DNA from 4 places in the Photorhabdus sp. RM323S genome. Region 3 is predicted to be linked to each of the others. Evidence: predicted binding sites of a transcription regulator. Region 3 holds the regulator's gene; each other region holds the start of a gene.
The links. The regulator CRP, encoded in region 3, controls carbon source genes, mostly activating them, when cyclic AMP is high. The targets are predictions, from matches to a motif close to ATGTGANNNNNNTCACAT.

Region 1 (3,056 bases), on a different contig from region 3:
ATATCAAAATTGAAGGTATCACTCGTGAAATTATGCAAGTTGCTTTGAATCAGGCAAAAGGTGCGCGTTTGCATATCCTGAGCGTGATGGAACAGGCAATTAACAGCCCACGTAATGATATTTCTGAATTTGCACCACGTATTCACACTATCAAGATCAACCCTGATAAGATCAAAGATGTTATTGGTAAAGGTGGTTCGGTTATCCGTGCACTGACTGAAGAAACCGGGACTACCATTGAAATTGAAGATGATGGCACCGTGAAAATTGCTGCAACTGATAGCGAAAAAGCAAAACATGCAATCAGTCGTATTGAAGAAATTACCGCAGAGATCGAAGTTGGCCGTATTTACGCTGGTAAGGTAACTCGTATCGTTGATTTCGGTGCATTTGTTGCTATTGGTGGTGGTAAAGAAGGTCTGGTACATATTTCTCAGATTGCTGATAAGCGCGTTGAGAAAGTGGCTGACTATTTACAGGTTGGTCAGGAAGCATCAGTTAAAGTACTGGAAATTGATCGCCAGGGTCGTGTTCGCCTGAGCATCAAAGAAGCGACAGCCGGCACCGTGGCTGAGGAAGCACAACCAGCACCACAATCAGCAGAATAAATTTGATGTCATAAACGGTGTCTTGTAAAAAAGCGCCGTTTAACAGACTCAGGGCAGGAGGCCCAATAAATGCAATAGGTGATAGGGCATTCTTAATCAATGTCTGACTTTCGGGAGTAGGAAATGAATTTTTTTCTGCGCTGGTGTTATGCTGTAGCAATACTTATTTTGGCAGGATGCAGCAGTAAGGATTGGCGTAAAAACGAAGTCTTTGCTATTCCATTACAACCTTCATTGCAGCAGGAAGTTATTCTGGCCCGTATGGAACAGATTCTTGCGAGTCGATCATTGACAGAAGATGAGTACGCACAGCTTTTATATGAGAGGGGTGTGCTGTATGATAGTCTCGGGCTGAGAGCCTTGGCACGGAATGATTTTTCTATTGCCTTGTCTATTCGGCCTAATATTCCAGAGATTTTTAATTATCTGGGCATTTACTTTACGCAGGCTGGCAATTTTGATGCCGCCTATGAAGCGTTTGATTCTGTATTAGAGCTTGATCCAACTTACAATTACGCGCGTCTGAACCGCGGCATCGCGTTGTATTACGGTGGCCGGTATAAGTTAGCGCAGGATGATCTGCAGGCGTTTTATCAAGACGATCCAAATGATCCCTTCCGTTCGTTATGGTTATACCTGGTGGAAAAAGAATTTTATCCTAAAGGAGCGATGGTAAACTTGTCGCAACACTATGAAAGAGCGAACCGGGGGCAATGGGGCTGGAATATAGTTGAATTCTATTTAGGCAAAATCAGTGAATATACATTGATGGATCGCCTGAAAGAGAATGCAACGGATAACACTTCGCTCGCTGAGCATCTCAGTGAAACTGACTTCTATTTAGGTAAACATTACCTAAGTCTGGGGGACAAGGATAGCGCATCTGCGTTATTCAAGCTGACGGTAGCTAACAATGCACATAACTTTGTTGAGCACCGCTACGCATTGTTGGAATTGGCGCTGTTAGGCCAGGAACAAGACGACCTATCAGAATCGGACCAGCAATAGCTGACGAACATTTCGAGATCGATTTGCAAAGTCCATCATCTTGACCGATGAGGGCTTGTTTGTTCGTTTAATTACATACTTTGAGCCAGTTCACATTTTAAATGAAAATGACCGAAATTTTTTTCAATGCGTTATGTAGACTGGCCGCCATAACTAATGAGGCACCATTACATGACCACTGAAACTGAAATCTCTTTTGCTGATTTAGGTTTATCAGCACCTATTCTTTCTGCACTGGAAGATCTTGGCTATGAAAAGCCATCTCCAATCCAGCAACAATGTATTCCCCATTTACTAAATGGTCGTGACGTGTTGGGTATGGCACAGACCGGCAGTGGTAAAACGGCGGCATTCAGCCTGCCTTTATTACATAATATCAATGCTGAGCTGAAAGCTCCGCAGATCCTTGTTCTGGCCCCGACCCGTGAACTGGCGGTACAGGTAGCTGAAGCGTGCGCAGATTTTTCTAAACATATGCGTAACGTGAATGTTGTTGCACTGTATGGTGGGCAGCGTTACGACGTTCAGCTACGTGCTTTGCGTCAAGGCCCACAAGTTGTTGTGGGTACACCTGGGCGTCTTTTAGATCATCTGAAACGTGGTACTTTGGATCTTTCTAACTTGAGCGGCTTGGTTTTGGATGAAGCAGACGAAATGCTGCGCATGGGCTTTATCGAAGATGTTGAAAACATCATGAGCCAGATCCCGGCTGAACACCAAACTGCGCTGTTCTCTGCAACAATGCCAGAAGCTATCCGCCGCATTACTCGTCGTTTCATGAACGATCCGCAGGAAGTGCGTATCCAGGCAAGTGTAACTACTCGTCCTGACATCAGCCAGAGCTACTGGTCTGTTCACGGTATGCGCAAAAATGAAGCGCTGGTACGTTTCCTGGAAGCTGAAGATTTTGATGCTGCGATTATTTTCGTGCGTACTAAAAATGCAACATTGGAAGTGGCAGAGGCGCTGGAGCGTAGTGGCTACAACAGTGCAGCCTTGAACGGTGATATGAATCAGGCACTGCGTGAGCAGACACTAGAACGCCTGAAAGATGGTCGCTTGGATATTTTGATCGCGACGGATGTTGCCGCGCGTGGTCTGGATGTTGAGCGCATCAGTCTGGTTGTTAACTATGATATTCCAATGGATGCGGAATCTTATGTTCACCGTATTGGCCGTACTGGTCGTGCGGGCCGAGCGGGCCGTGCGTTATTGTTCGTAGAAAACCGTGAACGCCGCTTGTTACGTAACGTTGAACGTACGATGAAGCTGACTATTCCTGAAGTTGAATTGCCAAATGTGGAGCTTTTGAGTCAGCGTCGCTTGGAAAAATTCGCTGCCAATGTACAGCAGCAGTTGGAAAGCAGTGATCTGGAACAGTACCGCGTTCTGTTATCCAAATTGCAACCGGCGGAAGATTTGGACATCGAAACTCTGGCA
Region 2 (3,056 bases), on a different contig from region 3:
CGCGCCACGCTGGGCAACAGCATTCAAATTTCCTGCTCAGGAGCAGATGACGATTGTTCGCGATGTTGAATTTCAGGTTGGTCGTACTGGTGCTATCACACCGGTAGCGCGTCTGGAGCCGGTGCAGGTCTCTGGTGTAACTGTTAGTAATGCAACATTGCACAATGCGGATGAGATTGAACGTTTAGGTTTGCGTATTGGCGATACTGTTGTTATCCGTCGTGCTGGTGATGTTATTCCAAAGGTCGTGGGTGTTGTGGAGGACAGAAGGCCACAGGACAGTGATGAAGTTGTTTTTCCTGAACATTGTCCGGTATGTGGGGCGGATGTCGAGCGGATTGAAGGAGAGGCTGTTGCGCGCTGTACTGGTGGTTTAGTCTGTGGTGCTCAACGTAAAGAAGCACTGAGACACTTTGTTTCCCGGCGGGCGATGGATGTTGACGGTATGGGAGAAAAGATTATCGATCAACTGGTGGATAAAGAGTATGTCGAAACCCCGGCAGATCTTTTCAGGCTTACTGCGGGTAAATTGACTGGGCTTGATCGTATGGGGCCGAAATCCGCGCAAAATGTGGTAGATGCGTTGGAAAAAGCGAAAAAAACTACGTTTGCGCGTTTCCTTTATGCGTTGGGGATCCGTGAAGTTGGGGAAACAACCGCTGCTAATCTGGCTGCTCACTTTGGCTGCATGGATAAATTACGTGCCGCTGATGAAGACGCTCTAAAAGAGGTCCAGGATGTTGGTGAAGTAGTGGCAAAACACGTGGTTAACTTCTTCAGTGAACCTCATAATCAAAAAGTTATCGATGATCTGATTGATAATACCGGTATCAACTGGGAACAAGTTGTCGTCACAAAGGCTGAGAAGATTGACAGCCCATTCGCAGGCAAAACAATTGTGCTTACTGGCTCATTACATCAGTTATCCAGAGATGAAGCCAAAGATAAACTTATTGCGCTTGGGGCAAAAGTGACAGGCAGTGTTTCTAAGAAAACAGATTTGGTGATTGCGGGTGAAGCCGCTGGTTCGAAACTGGTTAAAGCTAATGAGTTAAATATTCCAATTATTGATGAAGAAGAAATGATCCGTTTATTGGGCGAATAGCTTTTTGTTTGCATTTTGGGTACTGATTATTGAGGAGTTTCTCAATAATCAGTCATATTTGATAATATGTTTTTGAATTTGGTTTTATACGATTCAGCTAAAAATGTGATCAAATCCATTAAATAAAGATTTAGAGAAAGAACTATTTCAGTCTAATGTGACATCTATCCCATTTAATCGCCTTTTATCACATAGAATGCATTTATATTCTGTTGTGTTTGGAGTGTAATATGTCTCAAATCCTGCACTTCCTTTTGGCTCTGATTGTCATTGGCAGCCTTGCTATTCTGGCGAGCAGTAACCGTAAAGGTATTCGTCCTCGTTATATTATTCAGTTGCTTGTTATTGAACTTGTCCTGGCGTGGTTTTTCCTGAATTCGGGTGTTGGTCAGGAATTTGTTATGGGATTTGCCGGCTTGTTTGAGCATTTACTGAAATTTGCGGGGGAAGGGACGGAATTCATTTTTGGCGGCATGATGGGAGCAAAACTGGCATTCTTCTTTCTGAATGTATTGTGTCCGATTATCTTTATTTCCGCACTGATTGGTATTTTGCAGCATATCAAAGTATTGCCAATCGTCATCCGGGTTATTGGTACTCTGCTGTCTAAGGTCAACGGCATGGGGAAATTGGAATCATTCAATGCAGTCAGTTCTTTGATACTGGGTCAGTCTGAAAACTTTATCGCTTATAAAGATGTGCTGGGAAAAATGTCTGAGCGCCGAATGTACACGATGGCCGCAACTGCAATGTCAACAGTTTCCATGTCGATCGTCGGTGCTTACATGACCATTTTGGCGCCTAAATATGTTGTGGCGGCATTGGTGCTCAATATGTTCAGTACCTTTATCATCCTGTCACTGATTAATCCATATGCTGTTGACAGCGAAGAAGACATTCAGATGAGCAATCTTCACGAAGGCCAAAGTTTCTTCGAAATGTTGGGTGAATATATTCTGGCTGGTTTTAAAGTCGCCCTGATTGTTGCTGCTATGCTGATTGGTTTCATTGCCCTGATTGCGGCTATTAATGCGCTGTTTAGCCTAATTTTTGATAAGAGCTTCCAGGAAATGCTGGGCTATGTGTTCTATCCATTTGCTTGGGTAATTGGCATTCCTGCTGATGAAGCGTTGCAGGTTGGTAGTATTATGGCAACCAAATTGGTTTCTAACGAATTTGTTGCGATGCATAGCTTGCAATCAATGGCGACAGAACTTTCTCCGCGTTCACAAGGTATTTTGTCAGTATTTCTGGTTTCTTTTGCTAATTTCTCTTCAATTGGAATTGTTGCTGGTGCGATTAAGGGCTTGAATGAGAAACAGGGTAACGTCGTTTCCCGTTTTGGCTTGAAGCTACTGTTTGGTTCAACCCTTGTCAGTTTCTTGTCTGCGGCTATTGCAGGCTTGGTGCTGTAAAAAGATAAAGTGTTATAGTGGAATATTGCATCATGGATGATACAGCTTTCTGCTTTCCTTTAGTCTATTTTTCCCATACTCCGTAAACTGGAGTTATCCTTTTTAATCAATATAAATGCACATTATGGAAAAAGAAAACCTGATAGAAATTGCTAATACTGTTATGCCATTCGGTAAATACAAGGGGCGTATGCTGATTGACTTACCAGAAGAGTATTTATTGTGGTTCGCTCGTAAAGGGGAATTTCCACAAGGTAAATTGGGCATGCTGATGGAGATGACTTTAGCAATAAAAATAGAAGGATTGGATTCGTTGGTGAAACCATTGAAGAAGAATTAGCAGGGATGGACGCTATCACAATATATAGTCAAAAGGCCCTGAAAGCGTGGCTTTCAGGGCCTGATAATTTTGGTGGAGCTAAGCGGGATCGAACCGCTGACCTCTTGCATGCCATGCAAGCGCTCTCCCAGCTGAGCTATAGCCCCACGAGTGTGGCTTTTCCTAATTTTATTGCCAAACACTTTACTCTGGTAAA
Region 3 (3,056 bases):
CCTTGGGCATCAGGCAATTGGGCAGGCATTCGGTGCCAGTGTGGTAAAAGCCAGGGAGGTGATGCATGGGAAAACTTCTGCTATTCATCATAATCAGCAAGGTGTGTTCAAAGGGCTTAACCGGCCATTAACGGTTACCCGTTACCATTCATTGGTGATTGCCGCAGAGACTTTACCAGCAGTATTTGAAGTTACTGCATGGAGTCAGCATAACGGCAATGTCGATGAGATCATGGGAATTCGTCATCGTACTTTGCCCTTAGAAGGTGTGCAGTTCCATCCTGAAAGTATTCTCAGTGAGCAAGGGCATCAGCTACTGAGTAACTTCCTTAGATATTAACCAGATACCAATAATTTCTTCAATTATTCATCTTTTTCATTTGCCCATTTTTGATTTTTTATGCATATTCAATGATTATAATTTCACTTTTGAATGGCGTATATATAAAAAACGGGTGGGGAAATGATGGAGCGTGCCGCAGTAAACAGAAATACATACGATCAAGTCATGTTGCCAATTTATTCACCGGCACAGTTTATACCGGTGAAAGGGCAAGGTAGTCGTGTATGGGATCAGCAAGGGAAAGAGTATATTGATTTTGCTGGTGGTATTGCTGTTATGGCTTTGGGACATTGCCATCCTGCGCTAGTGGATGTTCTAAAGCAGCAAGGAGAGAAACTTTGGCATATCAGTAACATTTTCACCAGTGAACCAGCTTTGATACTCGCGCAGAAACTGATTGATGCAACTTTTGCGGAGCGGGTATTTTTTGCCAACTCCGGAGCGGAAGCGAATGAAGCCGCATTTAAGCTGGCGCGTCACTATGCCATTACCCGTTACCATCCCTATAAAACCAAAATTATCGCATTCCATCAGGGGTTTCATGGTCGTACCCTGTTTACAGTCTCTGTTGGTGGTCAACCAAAATACGCTGATGGTTTTGGGCCAAAACCCGCCGATATTATTCATGTGCCTTTTAATGACTTGGATGCAGTCAAGGCAGTCATGGATGACCATACTTGCGCTGTTGTATTAGAACCTGTTCAGGGTGAAGGGGGCGTCACACCGGCGACACCGGCATTTATTCATGGGTTGCGTGAGCTTTGCGATCAGCATCAGGTACTGCTGGTATTTGATGAAGTGCAAAGTGGGATGGGGCGTACCGGCAAGTTATTTTCTTATATGTATTATGATGTTGTGCCGGACATTATCACCACCGCGAAAGCATTGGGAAATGGTTTCCCGGTCAGCGCTATGCTGACTACAGCGAATATTGCTTCGGTGATGGCGCTGGGAACTCACGGCACAACTTATGGTGGTAATCCGTTGGCTTGTGCGGTGGCAAATATCGCTTTTGACATTATCAATACGCCAGAGGTCTTGGAGGGTGTTGAAAAACGCCATCATTTGATTGTGAATTTTCTGAACGATATCAATCAGCAATATTCGATATTTGGTGAAATCCGTGGCAAGGGGTTGCTGATTGGTGCGGAACTAAAAGCGCCGTATCAGGGGAAATCTAAAGAGATCCTGCAACTGGCGGCTGAAAATGGTCTGATGTTGTTGAGTGCCGGGGGGGATGTACTGCGTTTCACGCCTTCGTTGATTATCGGTGAAGAAGAGATAACCCGGGGAATGGAACGGCTGGAGAAAGCAATTAGCCAGTTGGTGTAAAGTAAGTACAAGAGAAATCAGCGCAGGATAATGCGCTGATTAATTAGGTGTTAACGGGTACCGTAAACAACGATTGTTTTGCCGTGTGCGGAGATCAGGTTTTGGTCTTCCAGCATTTTTAGAATACGGCCAACCGTTTCACGGGAACAGCCAACAATCTGACCAATTTCCTGACGAGTGATTTTGATTTGCATTCCATCCGGGTGAGTCATTGCATCGGGTTGTTTCGCCAGATTCAGTAAAGTCTGAGCAATCCGGCCGGTCACATCCAGGAAAGCCAGGTTACCGACTTTCTCAGAAGTTGTTTGCAAACGGCTTGCCATTTGGGCAGATAAACGCATTAAAATATCCGGGTTTACCTGAATCAGTTGGCGGAATTTTTTATAGGAAATTTCCGCTACTTCACAGGCGCTTTTGGCCCGTACCCAGGCTGTACGCTCTTGTCCTTCTTCAAATAATCCAAGTTCGCCAATGAAATCTCCCTGGTTTAAATAGGAGAGGATCATCTCTTTGCCTTCTTCATCTTTAATCAAAACCGCAACAGAACCTTTTACGATGTAGTAAAGCGTCTCTGCTTTTTCGCCTTGATGAATAAGCGTGCTTTTGGATGGATATTTATGAATATGGCAGTGTGACAAAAACCATTCAAGAGTGGGGTCTGTTTGTGGCTTGCCGAGAACCATTCGCTTCATCCTCTGTTGTTATCGCTGCCTAAATAACACGAGAACCTAAAAGTTTCTCGTCAGGCTGGCTTAAAAGACACTAGCTTAACATATTAGTTTGCTGAAAAACCGACAGGTGAGGGTTTTATATAGGTTATCTGAAATTCGAAACTTGAGTATTGATCTTAACCCACATATACCCAGACCTGCTTCTGTTTTTAACACAGGAAAAGGTTTCTGTCTTGTCTTGTATTGTTTCAGCATAATAAACCGCTCATTAGATTGCCAGTTTAATACTGAAAGAGTAGGCTTTGATGCAAAAAATGACTTAAGAGGTACTTATGCAAGCGCGGGTAAAATGGGTTGAAGGGTTGTCTCTTTTGGGGGAGTCATCTTCAGGCCATCAGATAATGATGGATGGAAATGCTGGCGATAAGGCACCAAGCCCAATGGAAATGGTATTAATGGCAGTTGGCGGTTGCAGCACGATTGATGTTATTTCTATTTTGCAGAAAGGCAGATATGACATAAAAGATTGTGAAGTGAAATTAACTTCCCACCGTCGTGAAGAGGCGCCACGCTTGTTTACTTCTATTAATCTGCATTTTATTGTTACCGGCAAGGATTTAACAGAGAAAGCGGTTGAACGCGCCGTCACGCTTTCTGCTGAGAAATATTGTTCTGTTTCGTTGATGCTGGGTAAATCAGTTGAACTTACC
Region 4 (3,056 bases), on a different contig from region 3:
TTCTTACTGCTGACCGGATGGGGCGCGACTGGCTGTATTAAACCTGAAAAGAGTGGGGAAACTTCCCGCTCTTACTTTTTGTTCGGACAACCTAAAGCCACTATCGCTGATCTAAATTCGTTGTCAGAAGTCGGTAAAGGACAAATCGTTTCTGTTAATGCCGTTCGCGGCGAGGTGAAAATAAATTGACCGGGTTATTGAACGACAAGAAAACGCACTGACCAAAACCAGTGCGTCAAGATAGATAAGTGCGTCGGGGTCATTCAGGCCAAAAATTCTCATCCATTATTTGCTCAAACGTCCAGGGGCAGGTTGCAGGAAATACATTCTGATTAATCATCGTTTCCTTTTCTGCTAATCGACGAGCAGCAATGTAAGCTTTTCCCAAATGCTCATCTAACTTATTTCTCAGACTGGGAGATTCTTTCAAACATTCAGCTGCCTTATCTCTCTGTTCTTCAATAGTCAGCTCCCAGCTACGCCCCCGGCGATTTGCCTGATATCTCCATTTCAACAAGTGTGCGAGTAAAATCTCCAGCCGGGACCGTAGTTCTCTGCGCTCACTTCGCCCCATTGCTTCTATTTCCTCAAGAAGATTTTCAGTATCCAGTTGCTCAAGATTACCAGAACGAAGCAAATTTGCCTGCTCCTGCGTCCAGCCATAAAAGTCACTGTCATAACGTGTTGTCATGGTTCCTCCATTGGCATATTATCAGCTATACAATCGTGTAGCTGATTAGTCTGTCAAATTACAGCCACATCGTCAAAGCCATATATCATCGTTAAAATCGATTAACAGCTCATTCCTCATAGATTGCAGTAGGAAAATCAGTACAGAAGATTCCTTCGTCTGGAATAGGACATAAAACGCACCGATCAAAGCCAGTACGTCAGATAGACAAGTGCGTCGGCGTTATTCAGGCCAAAAATTCTCATCCATTATTTGCTCAAACTCCCAGGGACAAATAATAGAATATGCACAAAAACTGGGTTTTTTGTTTGATAAAGAACAAAAACGAACCAAAAACGCTCACCAGAAATTAAGTAAAGCTCGTTATTGTGACGATAGTCACAATTTCATTGGTAAAGTACGTTTTAAAAAGTTAACAAATCACTCAAAATTATCGCCAGGGCAAAACGATTTTAACAACTGAGTCTTGTCTCACAGATAGGTTGGGTTATTTCGACTATCATAATTTTCGTTATGGAAAATAATCACTTATAAAACCTCTCGCTTTTCCATCCGGTGGCATTAGTCAACCGGTGAGCTGTTCACATAACCAAAAAAGCCATCGGAGGCAAAATATGTTAAGTATTTTCAAGCCGGCGCTTCATAAGCCCCGACTGTCAGCAAAACAGATAGATCCAGTCTATCGCCGCCTACGCTGGCAAATTTTTATGGGCATTTTTCTTGGTTATGCTGCTTACTATTTGGTAAGGAAGAACTTTGCGCTTGCAATGCCTTATCTGGTTGAACAAGGTTTTTCCAAGGGTGATCTCGGTTTCGCGCTATCAGGGATCTCTATTGCATATGGTTTCTCTAAATTTATCATGGGCTCCATATCCGACCGTTCTAACCCGCGGGTCTTTTTACCTGCTGGTCTGATTCTCGCAGCGGCCGTCATGCTGTTTATGGGTTTCGTACCTTGGGCGACTTCCAGTATCGCGATTATGTTTGTGCTGCTGTTCATGTGTGGTTGGTTCCAGGGCATGGGTTGGCCTCCCTGCGGCCGTACTATGGTGCATTGGTGGTCACAGAAAGAACGTGGCGGGATAGTCTCCGTCTGGAACTGTGCGCATAATGTCGGTGGTGGTTTACCTCCGCTGCTGTTCCTGCTGGGTATGGCGTGGTTTAATGACTGGAAAGCCGCACTTTATATGCCAGCTTTCGCCGCAATTCTCGTTGCACTGATCGCTTTTGCCTTAATGCGTGACACACCACAATCTTGTGGCTTGCCATCAATTGAAGAGTATAAAAACGACTACCCATCTGATTACACAGAGAAAAATGAAGAAGAATTAACAGCCAGGCAGATCTTCATGCAGTATGTATTACCGAACAAACTGCTGTGGATGGTCGCTATGGCTAACGTGTTCGTTTATCTGCTGCGTTACGGTGTTCTTGATTGGTCACCAACCTATCTGCGTGAGGTCAAGCATTTCGCACTGGATAAATCTTCATGGGCTTACTTCCTGTACGAATATGCCGGTATCCCAGGTACACTACTGTGTGGCTGGATGTCAGACAAAGTATTTAAAGGTAACCGTGGTGCAACAGGCGTATTCTTTATGACATTAGTTACTATCGCAACGGTCGTATTCTGGATGAACCCAGCTGGTAATCCAACGGTAGACATGGCTTGTATGTTGATTATCGGCTTCCTTATCTACGGCCCAGTGATGCTGACCGGTCTGCACGCCCTTGAGCTGGCACCGAAAAAAGCGGCCGGTACAGCCGCTGGCTTCACCGGCTTGTTTGGTTACTTAGGTGGCTCTGTTGCGGCAAGTGCTGTCATCGGCTACACCGTTGACTTCTTCGGCTGGGATAGCGGGTTTATGGTAATGATTGGTGGTAGTATCCTGGCCGTTATTCTATTACTGATTGTCATGATCACAGAAAGCAAACATAAACAGGAATTAGCCCGTCAATATGGTTAGTTACTGTCATTAAACTGTGATATTTCACTGATAATATTAATAAAGCCGCGACATTATTTATGTCGCGGCTTTTTTCAGTCTTTAAACTAAAAGACTATACCAGTAAGCGGCATGGCTAACACATCAAAACAAACAGTTTTTAAGATCGACTCTTAATTTCATTGCTTAAACGGAGAAATACATATGCAAGCTCCAATCAAAACAATGGTAGCAGGTATGATTTTAGTATCATCTATGTCGGGCATAGCACAGGCGACAGATAAGATCGTGATCGCACATCGCGGTGCCAGCGGATACTTGCCAGAACACACTCTGCCAGCCAAGGCTATGGCTTACGCCGAAGGTGCCGATTATCTGGAACAAGACTTGGTTATGACTAAAGATAACGAGCTGGTAGT

Region 1: yrbN (protein YrbN) is a predicted target of CRP. The motif match lies at 1,695-1,712, and genes of this name have one in related genera.
Region 2: ACGF7G_RS12270 (NupC/NupG family nucleoside CNT transporter) is a predicted target of CRP. The motif match lies at 1,261-1,278, and genes of this name have one in related genera.
Region 4: glpT (glycerol-3-phosphate transporter) is a predicted target of CRP. The motif match lies at 1,058-1,075, and genes of this name have one in related genera.

The regions. Positions count from the first base shown of each region.
Region 1 covers NZ_JBHFKZ010000010.1:16,242-19,297, reverse strand. Annotated here, with positions in the region: gene pnp (polyribonucleotide nucleotidyltransferase) at 1-608, shown strand, start outside; gene nlpI (lipoprotein NlpI) at 732-1,616, shown strand; gene yrbN (protein YrbN) at 1,718-1,798, shown strand; gene ACGF7G_RS06895 (DEAD/DEAH family ATP-dependent RNA helicase) at 1,788-3,056, shown strand, end outside.
Region 2 covers NZ_JBHFKZ010000026.1:19,690-22,745, reverse strand. Annotated here, with positions in the region: gene ligA (NAD-dependent DNA ligase LigA) at 1-1,105, shown strand, start outside; gene ACGF7G_RS12270 (NupC/NupG family nucleoside CNT transporter) at 1,336-2,520, shown strand; gene ACGF7G_RS12265 (DUF3820 family protein) at 2,645-2,860, shown strand; tRNA gene ACGF7G_RS12260 (tRNA-Ala) at 2,931-3,006, opposite strand.
Region 3 covers NZ_JBHFKZ010000028.1:25,336-28,391, reverse strand. Annotated here, with positions in the region: gene ACGF7G_RS12860 (aminodeoxychorismate synthase component II) at 1-340, shown strand, start outside; gene ACGF7G_RS12855 (aspartate aminotransferase family protein) at 464-1,675, shown strand; gene crp (cAMP-activated global transcriptional regulator CRP) at 1,726-2,358, opposite strand; gene ACGF7G_RS12845 (OsmC family protein) at 2,679-3,056, shown strand, end outside.
Region 4 covers NZ_JBHFKZ010000020.1:22,726-25,781, forward strand. Annotated here, with positions in the region: gene ACGF7G_RS10715 (glycerol dehydrogenase) at 1-41, shown strand, start outside; gene ACGF7G_RS10720 (hypothetical protein) at 1-189, shown strand, start outside; gene ACGF7G_RS10725 (DUF29 domain-containing protein) at 260-691, opposite strand; gene glpT (glycerol-3-phosphate transporter) at 1,306-2,658, shown strand; gene glpQ (glycerophosphodiester phosphodiesterase) at 2,842-3,056, shown strand, end outside.